4 regions of the Ruminococcus sp. AM42-11 genome follow, and region 1 is predicted to be linked to each of the others. Evidence: riboswitches for the same ligand, from Rfam matches in the RefSeq annotation. Region 1 holds a riboswitch; each other region holds the start of a gene.
What was found. Region 1 has a riboswitch for cobalamin ahead of DW904_RS09915 (class I SAM-dependent methyltransferase). Riboswitches for the same ligand answer to the same signal wherever they lie in the genome.
Positions count from the first base shown of each region.

Region 2: it holds a riboswitch for cobalamin, as region 1 does, so the genes downstream of both, DW904_RS08990 (sirohydrochlorin cobaltochelatase) here and DW904_RS09915 (class I SAM-dependent methyltransferase) in region 1, are expected to answer to the same signal.
Region 3: it holds a riboswitch for cobalamin, as region 1 does, so the genes downstream of both, DW904_RS01490 (cysteine-rich small domain-containing protein) here and DW904_RS09915 (class I SAM-dependent methyltransferase) in region 1, are expected to answer to the same signal.
Region 4: it holds a riboswitch for cobalamin, as region 1 does, so the genes downstream of both, DW904_RS18515 (hypothetical protein) here and DW904_RS09915 (class I SAM-dependent methyltransferase) in region 1, are expected to answer to the same signal.

Region 1 is NZ_QUIO01000014.1:37,510-40,721, forward strand. Features, by position in the region: gene DW904_RS09910 (lactonase family protein) at 7-1,095, shown strand; cobalamin riboswitch at 1,158-1,356, shown strand; gene DW904_RS09915 (class I SAM-dependent methyltransferase) at 1,502-2,227, shown strand; gene nikB (nickel ABC transporter permease) at 2,232-3,179, shown strand; gene nikC (nickel transporter permease) at 3,169-3,212, shown strand, end outside.
Region 2 is NZ_QUIO01000012.1:59,848-63,059, reverse strand. Features, by position in the region: gene DW904_RS08995 (hypothetical protein) at 1-569, opposite strand, end outside; gene DW904_RS08990 (sirohydrochlorin cobaltochelatase) at 705-1,937, opposite strand; cobalamin riboswitch at 2,141-2,317, opposite strand; partial or broken gene DW904_RS25295 (DUF6783 domain-containing protein) at 2,389-2,490, opposite strand; partial or broken gene DW904_RS25290 (DUF6783 domain-containing protein) at 2,467-2,577, shown strand; gene DW904_RS08985 (metal-sensing transcriptional repressor) at 2,737-3,120, shown strand.
Region 3 is NZ_QUIO01000001.1:343,093-346,304, forward strand. Features, by position in the region: gene DW904_RS01475 (EutP/PduV family microcompartment system protein) at 1-255, opposite strand, end outside; gene DW904_RS01480 (BMC domain-containing protein) at 262-639, opposite strand; gene DW904_RS01485 (phosphatase) at 919-1,632, shown strand; gene DW904_RS01490 (cysteine-rich small domain-containing protein) at 1,756-2,064, opposite strand; cobalamin riboswitch at 2,524-2,712, opposite strand; gene DW904_RS01495 (GDSL-type esterase/lipase family protein) at 2,804-3,212, opposite strand, start outside.
Region 4 is NZ_QUIO01000042.1:5,484-8,695, reverse strand. Features, by position in the region: gene DW904_RS18515 (hypothetical protein) at 1-1,449, opposite strand, end outside; cobalamin riboswitch at 1,647-1,820, opposite strand; partial or broken gene DW904_RS24240 (VanW family protein) at 1,924-2,747, opposite strand.

The DNA of each region.
Region 1 (3,212 bases):
AGACAAATGGGTAAGAAATATGTGGCTTATGTAGGAACCTATACTCACGGAACCAGCAAGGGAATTCAGGTTTATGACGTGAACCTGGAAGAAGGTACTCTCACAGAGAGAAGTGAAGTGGAAGTTAGTAATGCGTCTTATACCGCAGTATCCAAGAATGGAAAATACCTTTATTCTATCGAGGATGAGGGTGTTGCAGTATTCAAGCGTGATCATAATGGCGATTTGGCACGTATCAACAGCGTGGATATTGATGGCATGAGAGGTTGTTTCCTTGCTACAGACGTAGATGGCAAATATCTTTACGTAGCAGGTTATCACGATGGAAAGGTAACCGTTGTACACACTCATAAGGATGGACGTCTTGGAAGTGTTATGGACGGTGTTTTCCACACTGGTCTTGGAAGTGTTGCAGAGCGTAACTTCCGTCCTCACGTAAACTGTGTACGTCCTACTCCGGATAATAAATATCTCTGCGCAGTAGATAATGGAATTGACCAGATCAAGGTTTACCGGATCAATAAGCGCACAGATAAGCTGGAGCTTGTTGATATTGTCCGCTGCCCGAGAGAGAGCGGACCGCGTATTATCCGTTTCAGCGCAGATGGACGTTATGCATATGTTCTGTTTGAGCTGAGCAATGAGATTAAAGTGTACAGCTACAATGGAGAGGGTGATACTCCGGAGTTTGAGCTGCTTCAAAGTGTTTCCACCCTTGCGAAGAAGGAAGACGGAAGCGTATCTCATAATGCCGCATCAGGTCTTGCTCTTGCACCGGATGGCAAGCATTTATTCTGCACTACAGCAGGTGAGAATACAGTAGGTATGTTTGAGGTAGATGGTGAGACTGGTCTTCTGGATCGTAAATTTGTTCTTCCTGTAAGTGGTGATTATCCGAAAGACCTTGTTATTTTCCCGGATAATCAGCACATTGCCGTTGCCAACCACTCCAGCAACAGCATTACAACCTTCAAGGTTGACTACGAGAAGAACATCATTATGATGAAGGGCAAACCACGTAAGATCGAGACCCCGAACTGTATCAATATCTGGCCGGTACCGGATGGAGAGGATATTGAGGATATAGAGGCCTGATAAATTCTGATTGACAAACAGGAAATGCTGTATTATACATTTTTGATGTTGTGTTGAGAATTGAATAAAACGACCATTTTGGTGCCTGGTGGAAATTAAAATAAATTCTAGCAGGTCAAACGGGAAACAGGTGAAAATCCTGTGCTATGCCGTAGCTGTAACAGTTGAGTAAGCTTTCGAAACCACTGAATTTTTATCGGGAAGGGAAAGCATTATGATGACACTGGAGCCAGAATACCGGCCAGAATGAAGAACTTTTGCTGCGGGGCACGGTATAGGGGTTGGTTTTATATAACAGGATTATTATGTCATTAAGCCGCTGCGTTAGCAGCGGCTTTTTCACGCTTTTATTACAAGAATTCCCTGATTTGGCAGAAGTTTATGCTATTGGAAAGGATAAACACAAATGGCAGAATTGTTAAAGAATATTCAGTCATATTGGGATATGAGAGCTGGAGGATTTTCAGATGCCAGTATGGAAGAAAGAAAAACAGAACCTGGAGAGAGATGGGAAAATATTTTCAAAAATTCTCTTAAAACGGGATGCCATGTATTAGATGATGGGTGTGGCGCTGGCTTTTTTACCACTTTGCTTGCTTCGATGGGATTTCAGGTGACTGCGGTAGATTATAGCACAAAAATGCTGGAAGAAGTCAGAAGAAATCTGGAGACAGAAGGACTTAAAGCAGAACTTCATCAGATGGATGTGCAAAGCTTAGAATTTGCTGATAATTCCTTCGACGCAGTGGTATCAAGAAATGTATTCTGGAACCTGGAGCATGCAGATAAAGCTTATGAGGAAGCGTACAGGGTTCTAAAAAAAGATGGAATTCTAATTCTGGAAGATGGAAATTATTATCGCCGTTTTTTTAGTGATAAGTATCAGAAAGCCTATGATGAGTTTCAGCGGGGACATGAAAAAGAAGAACAAGGGTGCCATGCGCGACATAATAAAGAAAATGTAGATTTTTCCATTATGGATGAAATTGCAAAGAAATTGCCAATGAGTCAGGTAGATCGACCTGCCTGGGATTTTAATAAACTTGTAGAAACAGGATTTCATAAAATACAGGTGGAAATAGCTGGCAGCCCTTTACCGATGAGTTTTTGTATTGTAGCACAGAAAGGCTGAAAAAGTGAAAAGAGAGATTATAAAACGACTGATTTCACTTGTGATTATTTTGTTTGGGCTGTCTCTGATGACCTTTGGACTTACATATATTTTGCCGTCAAATCCAGCTGAACAGCTGGCAGAATCTATGGGTGCAGGTCATGACCGGGAGGTAATCGCAAAGATTGAAGAAAAATACGGATTAGACAAATCTTTTGGAGAGCAGTATGTGAACTGGCTGAAGGGTGCGTTACATGGCGATTTCGGAATGTCGGTAAAATATGCACAGCCCGTTTCCCAGGTATTAGGAAGAAAACTCCCCAATACGGTTAAACTGGCAGTTGCATCGTTTATTCTGATGATATTAATTTCTTTTCCGTTAGGAATTTTATCAGCAGTATATAAGGATAAAAAGGCTGATTATATTATTCGGTTTATGTCTTTTATTGGAATTTCACTGCCTAGCTTCTGGGTTGGTATGATGATGATCTATTTTTTTGCAGTTAAGATGCACTGGCTGCCTGTGGGGGGATCAGATTCTTTTAAAAGTCTGATCATGCCGTCTGTAACACTTTCGTTAAGCATGAGTGCGTACTACATAAGACGGATCAGGGCGGTAATGGTCGAGCAGATGAATGAGGAATATATAAATGGCTGTCAAGCAAGGGGAATTGGAAGGTTTCGTACAATTTTCTTTCATGTGCTGCCAAATTCCCTGCTTACTGTAGTGACAATGCTCGGCATGTCATTTGGAGGATTACTTGGTGGAACAATGATCGTTGAAACGGTCTTTAGCTGGAATGGAATCGGCAGCGCAGCAGTGGCTGCGATTTCCGGCAGAGATTACCAGCTGATCCAGGGATATGTTATGTGGATGGGATGTATTTATGTACTGGTGAATCTTTTGGTAGATATATCTTACCAGTGGCTTGATCCAAGAATTAGAAGAGGAGCCCTGCAACATGAAGAGTAAGAAAAAATTATGGATTCGTTTTGTGATTATAAT
Region 2 (3,212 bases), on a different contig from region 1:
GTATCAGCATCTTCGCTTTTCTCTTCCTCACCGATCTCAACTGCATTTTTTTCTTCCTCAGTCTGCTCCTGCACATCCGTAACGCTTACCTTATGGTCATACCATTTGCCCTTTTTACCAATGATTGCCAGGTCAAATTCTTCATCAAGCTTCTCTACTGGAACATTGAATCCATAAACCTCCTCTGTCATGCCATCGCTGTAAGTTACCTTATCAATAGTAGGCTGAATCAGTTCGGCACCGTCTTTCTGTGCATCCTCTGCTGTTCCAAGGAAAACATTCTCAATATTCTTGGAAACGAGAGTAATATGAACGGTCATTTTACCATCCTTTACAGTGAGGGTAGCTCTTCCGTTGCAAGCCTCATTTACATGGAACATACTGCTGTCTGTGTCAAACTCTACACCATAAACACCGTCTTCAAGTTCGCTGTCTGCGGCATTCTCTGCACCATCTGTGGTTTCCTCTGCCTCAGCCTCTGTGGCTTCTGCAAATGCCGGGAATGCAGTTCCTGCTGTCATAGCGGAAATACTTACAGCTGTTAATAAAATGACTAATGAACGTTTCATAATAACTCTCCTTGCTTTTTCTTTATTTACGGTACACTTGTGTGTGCCGTATTTGTTTTATTACTCAAACAGCTGCCCCACAGTGTAGGAGCAGCTGCTTTTGTTCTGTTGCAATAACAATTTATACCAGGATAATTATTTCGCGATGGAATCAATAGCTGCCTGAGTATGAGCTACATAAAGCTGCTCAACAGCGTCAATTCTTCCAAGACCTTCGATCTGGCAGTCAATCTCATCGAAATCTCCAGAAGCCTCGAACATGCTCTTCCAGGAGTCATCATCATCACCAGCCATATCATTGTTTGCATGGTCACCAGCAACAACCATAAGCGGACGAAGGATTACTTTCTTGAATCCGGCATCTTTTACTTTATTGATAACTTCATCACAAGCTGTATCCTCTGGCTCACCTTCTACAGTACCGATGAATGCGTTTGTGAATTCAAGTTTCTCCATCTGGGTCTGCATCTGATCATATGTAACGTTTGCTGTATGGGAAGTACCATGTCCCATGAATACAAATGCGGTTCCATCTTCTGCAGCTGCTTCCATGCTGTCATATCCAGCTTCTTTTACAGCTTCATCTGTGATTGCCTGAGCAACAGCAGCTTTGTCATCGTTGATAACGGTAGCGTCATCGCCAACCTCACCAAGCATTGGTTCAGCGATTGCTACAGATTCAAATTTATCTTTGTAAGCATCAATAGCTTCTACCATCTCATCGTACTCAGCACCATGCATAAGATGTGTAGGCTGAACTACAAGATTCTTAACACCGTTTGCTACTGCACGGTCAAGTGCCTGCTGCATGTTATCAATCTTCTCATCATCTCTTGCCTGTACATGGTTGATAATGATCTGAGCGGTAAATGCTCTTCTTACAGACCAATCCGGGAATGCTTCTGCAAGAGCATCCTCGATTCCTTTGATATCCTCTGCACGGCTGTCGTTAAAGGAAGTACCAAAGCTTACTACAAGAAGCTCATTCTCACCGATCTCGTCCTGATTACGCGGATCATCCTTGGAAGCATCACCTGTGTCACGTCCGAAATACTCTGGACTTGCCTCTTCTCCCTCTACAAGCTCTTTCTGAGCATCTGTAAGGGCATCCCATGCTTCTTTAGCTTCCTTGCACTGCTCATCTGTATCATCTGTTCTCTCCTGAACATAAATAGCATCGATAAGTGCTGCTACTTTATCAGCCGCTTCCTTATCTGCATCTGCAGTGTCATCAGCTGCTTCTGCATCGTCTGTTGTCTCCTCTGCTGCTTCCTCTGTCTCTGCAAATGCAACAGTTGCTGTTGCTGCTGTCATGCTTGCTGCCATAGAAGCTGCAAGAAGGATTGCTAATAAAGATTTTCTTTTCATTTCTTTTTCCTCTTTTTTTTGTATTTCCGGATAGAATCACGTATAAAGAATCCCATGGGAAATCTATCACCAATCTCCCATTGCATAAAAACAGCCGCATTTTCTGCGACTGCACACATTCTCATATACACACTTTTCTTCCAAAAAACATTCAGGAAATATTCATGTATCGTTATGAGAATACAGGTTCTGTGTACCGCAGACCTAAGATTCCACGCCAAGGCAGTTCTCCTGACTTCGGTCAACACTGCTCCCCCTTCCCGGTTTCCCAGTGGGCTCTGAAGCAGTTCCCTTACACAGTGACGGCATCGTTCCGGACTCTCACCGGATTCTCTTTTGCGCATCATGTTCATGATGCAACCTTCGCGCTATAACCATTATACATATTCGACTCGGATATTTAATATGTACCATATTATTATATATTTTTTATGAACTTTTTATGTATTTTTTATGAACTAGAGTATGTTTGAAAAAGGCTTTCTGCAAGATTTGCGTCACAATTTGTGGGAGATTTTGTCCTGATGAGGGCGCAGTAGCGGGCTACGGCAACTGAATTCGGGCAAAATATACCGCAAAGTGGGGCGTGCAGATTGCGGGAATAATTTTTCAAACAGATTACTATTCACTCCGTTCATAGCAACACGCTTCGCGATGCACAGAAATCATGCTTTCGCATGGTTTCGCGCCGCAATTCTCAGGTTTTCTGTGAATTACTTATTGACAAATACCCCGCCAGGGTATATATTGGTTTCATCAAATACATACTGGCGGGGTATATAAGGAAAGGAGTCCGCCTATGACAGCTGATTATAAATCCGAATCCTGCTGCAGCCACACCGCAGCCGATCCTGCAACTCTTTCCAGCCAGGAACCTACCAAGAAGGTCTGTTCCTGCTGTTGTACCAAGCACACCGATCGTTCCGAAGCAGAGCGCAGGAAGCTGGTAAACCGTCTGAAACGTATTGAAGGCCAGATAAGGGGGATTATAGGAATGCTGGAGAATGACGCTTACTGCAACGATATTCTTATTCAGTCAGCAGCTGTAAATGCCGCTGTGAATGCATTTAATAAGGAACTTCTCGCCAATCATATCCGAACCTGTGTGGCAAGAGATATCCGTGATGGTAAAGACGAAACCATTGATGAGCTGGTTGCAACTTTGCAGAAGCTAATGAAGTGAGATACCAGCGTATTCCGAATGTGTACCTGCCTGCGGAGGTACGAATGCGCAGAGCAGTCCGTTGGTATCGAAACACTGTATTCGAAGGAGGA
Region 3 (3,212 bases), on a different contig from region 1:
GGTAATGCAAGGTGGAAAAAGGCAATACGGTTCCGTGGCAGATACCAGCAGCCCTACCACATCTGATTCATATGTATACAACGCCAGGGCGTGTCCCAGACCTTTCGTCTGGGCATACTCTCCTGGCGTATCTACGATCACATCAAAATTATTTACATATTGTGTTTTATGATAATGTATTTTTTCACCACGCAGGGCCTGGGTCAAAGTAGTTTTTCCAGCCTCGCTGCGACCGATCAGAACAAGTTTCCTCATATTCTGTCAAGTCCTTGTAATGGGGCATAAAGTAAAGCCCAGTTTATTTCCCACATAGTCCAGAATTGCGCTAGTAGAAGCTTCTACTTCCGACACAGTACCTGTGATGATCAGGCTTCCGCTGAAACGATCAACAAATCCCAGTTCAATGCCAGATGATTTCATCGCAATATCTGCCATAATGATAGCAGTTTCTGCCGGACTTACAGTCATGATCCCAATGGCCGCTCTTGAGTAGTCCAGCGACGGATCAAGGCCCAGCTTGGTGTAAAGAATCTTATCCGGATTGGCAATGATATGTGCCAGGGAAATCTGCTTGCCTGGTACAAGCTCCTGTACGATTCTCTGTTTCATTTCCGGAGACATATTATCTGTGTATCCCATTTTCTCCTCCTGAATAAAGAGTTTTTATAATCTGATTTGATTATACCTTTCTGATTTCCAAGTGTCAACAAAAAGCAACATTTCCTGGCATGTTATATGTGGTTTTTCTTGTAGTACAATGTTGTTTTTATTTGTTTTCTCTGTTTTTTCTTATTTATGATTGACATGTTTTTTTCCCTCTGGCATACTAAAGTTAACTGTAAATGGCTTTTCAAAACACTTTTATAGTGAAATTACCAGCTGCATATATTCACGTAATCTTGACTAGGAGATGATTTTATGTATCTTTCTGATATACACACACATTCCATTGCCAGCGGACACGGCACAACCTGCACCATCAGCGACATGGCAAAGGCAGCTTCTCAAAAAGGGCTGAAGCTTCTTGGAATCACAGACCACGGACCAGCCACTCTGGCTGCCGGAACTTCTTCTTATTTCCGAAGCCTGATCTATTCGCCCAGGAAGCGTTTCGATGTGGAATTATTATATGGAATTGAACTGAACATTCTGGATACCGATGGAAAAACAGATCTGCCACAGGAGCTTCTTGATAAGCTGGACTACGCAATCGCCAGCATGCATTATCAGAATTTCCGGCCAAAGACCAGGGAAGAAAATACTGCTGCTTTTCTGAACGTAATGAAGAATCCGGTTATAAAGATCCTGGGACACATTGATAATCCCCAGTATGACATAGATTACGACGCAGTTGTAAAGGCTGCCGGTGAAAACGGTGTTCTCCTTGAGATCAACGAAGCTTCCCTGGCACCTTACGGATATCGGGGCGATACCCATGCCAACTGCGCGCAGATCCTGTCCTGCTGCCGGAAGTATCTGGTTCCAATCGTGCTTTCCAGTGACAGTCATGGAACAGAGCATATTGGAGACTTCACTTATGCCGCTGATTTCGTTCATAATGCTATGTTTCCAGAGGGTCTGATTCTCAACAACCAGATTCCGAAATTAAAGATGCTGTTAAGCATACGATAAAAAGGATCCAGCTTGCAGAATTCCAATGGAATTTTGCATTACGCAAAAACTCTCCGAGAAATATAAATACGTAAGCTTAACTTCGTATATATTCCGGAGAGTTTTTTATACTTATTTCTTTGATTACTCATTTTCATTTTTATGATCTGCTTCTCTTACTTTCTGCATCATCGCAGCAAGTTCCTGATATTTTCCTGTCACATAACCGTAGTTTTTCTTCTTATGAGGTAGCTGACAATTCGTACAATCTTTAAATCCCTTCTCATTATATTTGAAATTTCCGCCGCATTTGTCTCCAAGGGCATAAAGCGGGCAATAGCAGAACAGACAGTTAAAGTCCTCTGGATCAGCTCCTTTATGGCATGGAAAATACTCACATTTCTTATGACTGAAATAAGCGTATTCTTTATCTTCCCAATATTTTTTCTCCATATTTCTCTCCTTATCTCATACAGCTCAAAACAAAATATTCTTTATATTCTATTTCGTAATGCCCCAAAATCAAATGCAAAAAAAGAATCCCGCTTACAGGAATAGAATACGGCCAGAGCGTGTTTAAAAAAGGCTTTCTGTAAGATGTGCGTCACACCCTGCAGGAGATTACGGGAATAATTCTACAAACAGGCTCAGGAAAAGTGTAAAAAAATACCGCATATGCGGCTTCTGAATCATCATTATTTAAGAGGGAGCGATGCTACTCCGGGGTAGAATATGATCCGTTCATATATACGCGGAGGGAACGGTTTCATCCGAAGTAGTATCGCCTGCCATTTAATCTGTATAATTCTTCTGAACAGGCGATCATTCCATAAAAAATGTCCACTCACAAAAGCGGACAACATCTCAGGGCTGCGGATTCCCCAAAACTGGTTGTTACACTTTCATCGGAAGTTTAACCTCGCCATACCAAGCAGGTTTCCTGGCTCCAGAATCATCACTTCCTCTCTCCTTCTCATGCGTAAGCACAATGGACTATGAGATTCGCTCCTCTGTTACAGTGACCGGATCGCTCAGGTTTCTCACCTGATTCCCTCTTTCTGCCAGCTTATAGCTGTCAGCACTTAATATGTTCACTATGGAATTATACTAACATCATAGTACCACCGGTCACTGTCTTTGTCAACCCTTTGGAAGGATTTTTGTTATTTTTTTATCAACCTGGTGTTGCTAGTCACGGCGTGACCAGCAGCGTCATTTTTTCCTGAATCTTCTCCACCAGGATTTTCGCTGTTCTTTCATGAGATCTGTGCCCTGGGTGCTGCCTTGATCCAAATTCTCCTTCCTGTGTATCCGGAAGCTTCACAAATTCCACGCGCTCATCCCCTGTTTTTCTTTTATAATTCCCCACCGCTTTCTCAAGCGTAGGCAAAATCTCATCTCCAAGCATTCCATAACACCACAGAATATAGCTTTCTGGATTACATACGCGCAGTTTTCTCAAAAAGTCTTCCACAGCCTTTCCAACTCTGTCCATATTCTTCGTGCCGCTGCTGTCGTTTGTCCCCAGATTCACTACGATCACATCAGGCTGAAACTTCTGGAAATCCCATTTTTCCATAGCACCCAGTTGTTTGTTTCTT
Region 4 (3,212 bases), on a different contig from region 1:
AGTGAGCACACAGTCAATTACACGGAACATAGATGAACTGGAGTTTACTGTAATATTATAAATTCCGCTTGCACAGCTGCCTGGAGCAGGGGTTGCTGTTGGCTCTGGGGTGGTGGTTGCTTCCGGAGTTGTGCTTGGCACTGGAGTTTCAGTTGGTGCAGGAGTCTCAACCGGTGCCTCGGTAGGCTCTGGGGAAACAGTTGGTTCCGGTGTTGGAGCAGCCTCTCCATATCCTGGAACCGCCGGTACGGTAATCGTCAATATACCCTTTGCGTACCAGTTCTGGCTCTTCTTGGAATGAGGAACGACTGCTATTGTCTGAGCTTCCTTGCTTGCAGTAACTTCAAAGGTGTAGGTATAGCCTCCTGCACTGTTCTCTACTCCTTTGATGGAATTTGCTTCTTTATCAGAGTCATTGGCACTGCCAAGATAGATCATGTCATAATTCTGTTTTGCGGTAGAAAGTGTGACAATATATTTATCCTCCGAAACCTTTACAGTGGAACCGGTGATTACGAACATTGCAAATTCATCACCGTTTTCTTTTACAAGCTTGATTCCGGCATCTGTAATCTCATTCTGGGCTGGTGCCTGGGTTGGAGCTGCAGTTGGCAGTGGAGTGGCAGTTGGCTCAGGGGCTGCAGTTGGCTCTGGAGTAGCTGTTGGTTCCGGGGCTTTCATTCCTGGAACGTTCAGTTTCAAAGCCATATTTGTGTACCATTTCTGATTTTTTACAGAAAATGGTACGATGCTGAAAGTCTGGACCTGTTCACTGGCAGGAACCTCAAAAATGAAAGTATAACCATCTTCATTTTCTGTACCAACGATTGCTGCTGCATTTTTTGCTTCGTCAGGATCTTCTTTAGAACCAAGATAAAGCTTCTCATAGTTCTTTCCGTCAGTATTGAGGGTTATCTTAATTTTATCACCATTTAATTCAGCAGAAGAGCTTTTGATTTTAAGCATTTTATATGCACTGTTATCTTCCTTGTCAATGGTCATGTTGGAACCATCTGGGTTCAGATCCTCTGGCTTTGTTTCTGATTTATCTGTCTCTTCGGTTTTGCCCTCTTCTGTTGTTTCTGGTGCAGCTGTAGGCTGTGGAGCTTCTGCTTCCTCATTTTTGCTTTCTTCAGCAGGTGATGCAGTAACCTCAGGAGTGGTCTCAGAGGCAGGTGTTTCTGTAGCAGCAGGTGTCTCTTCCACAGCAGAGGCATCCACTGCTGCCGGAGTTACTGTAGTGTCAGTGTTTTCTTCCTCAGCTGTTGCGTTCTCCTGCACAGGAGTCTCAGCAGCAACAGCAGTCTTCTCCGCCTCTGTTTCTGGAGTTGGTGTAACAGAAACCTGTACGTTTGCATCCTCATTTTCTGCCTGTGTAAGTACAGCAGGAGTGACCGTCATCGCGACGGAAAGGAACAGTGCAAGAAAGCGTTTTGAATTTCTTTTCATTTCTTTTTCCTCGATTCTTCCTATTATTTTATAATCTGAATAAATCCCAATTGCTTCTGGAGCCTGTTTGTACAATGGGCAATCCTGACAGGATTATTTCAAAAAAATGCCTGCTTCCTCTGAGAAAACAGGCACTAAAAATTCAATATATTGTATTATCAAATATATTAATGAGAATGAAGTACTTTCTTCGGAAGCTTTCATTAAACGAATTCAGCAGGTTTCCTGACTTACAGATCAACACAGAATCCATCCTTCTCAGCAATATACCAATGGTTTCACTGGATTCTACTCCCTGTTTACAGTGACCGGATCGTTCAGGACTTTCACCTGATTCCCTCTTAGAGCGTGTTGAAAAAACATTCCCACAATCTGCACGCTGTAGCAGACAGATATGTCTGGCACTGAAAACGGATTTATTCAATTCACCTCATTATAGCAGACCGTTATGTCGAAATCAATAGATTTATAGGGTTATTGCTTGTATTTACTGTACCCGACTTCATCTGTGCGGAGAAGTGTTCCATTCTCATCGTAGACACTGCGGTAGGTTTTACAGGTGTTTGGATCGGAATGCTCTGTAGTAATCTCTACCGTATTATTGTCAGTTTTGGTTCCGTAAATGGATACCGTTACGGCTTCCTCTTTTTCATCGTAAGAGGCTTCAATTTTAATTGGATAAGCAGTATTATTCTGAAAACGGAAATCCTGACCTCCCCACACCACTGCTGCGTCCAGACCATCCTCAACATAATCAATTCGGGCAGCGTGATTATGACGCTCAACAATGGTCAGATCAGACTGCAGGCATGCCATAAACAACGTAGTGGAAATCTGGCAGATTCCGCCTCCGATATCCTGGGCATGTTCGCTCCTACAATTACAGTTGCTTCCCTGTACCCTCGTTCCTCTGTACGTGGACCTAAAGTATCGTTGTAGGAAAAAATCTGTCCTGGCTGAAGTTCCACTCCATCACAGGCTTCCACGGCAAGCTTCAAATTGGCAACACGGTTTTCAGTACCGCCGCCATATGTAGTATAAGTACCAAGAAGATTCAGATAAGGAAGGGCTTCTATCTCTTCTGTAGAAACTTCGGGCAGGGTAATTTCAAGGGGGATGGTGATCACTGCCCCTTCTTTTGCTTTTTCCAGCTTCTTTGCAGTTGACTTCACATCAAATGAAATTCCGGTAACTGCCGGAATAATTTCATTATTTTCCCCCAGAGAAGCATCTGTGGCTTCTGTATGTATCTTTTCATAATAGGCTTCCAGATCCAGTTCCTCTGGAGGTGTCTTCATAGTAGGACATTCGATAACAGCTTCATAATCTTCTATGGAAATTGCTTTTAGAATCGCTTCTTTCAATGCATCCATATCCGGACCGATTCCGGTTTTTCCCTTAGTGATAACCAGCTCTGTATCTGTAAGTTCACAGGAAGTCTGTATAGTGGTGGATCCCTTTGAAATTCCAGCATCCTCCAGAAGCGTGTCCAGTTCGTCTTTGTTTCGGGCTTCTGGCATAAGGGTGACTTCTTCCTTTGTCTTGCTGTTCATCAGTTCGATGCGGTCAGTTCCATGAGTAAACCAGGCACCATGTCCAAGAGCATAGGCACTTTCTACAATTGATTTTACATCAAGACCGAGAACAGGATAGATGGATACCTTAAAGTTCTTTCCATTCAGGGTAATGGTCATCTGTGTGTTCTCATATTTTTCCTGAAAATCTTTTGAAATTGCGTCAATGGCTTCCTCTTTGGTCATTCC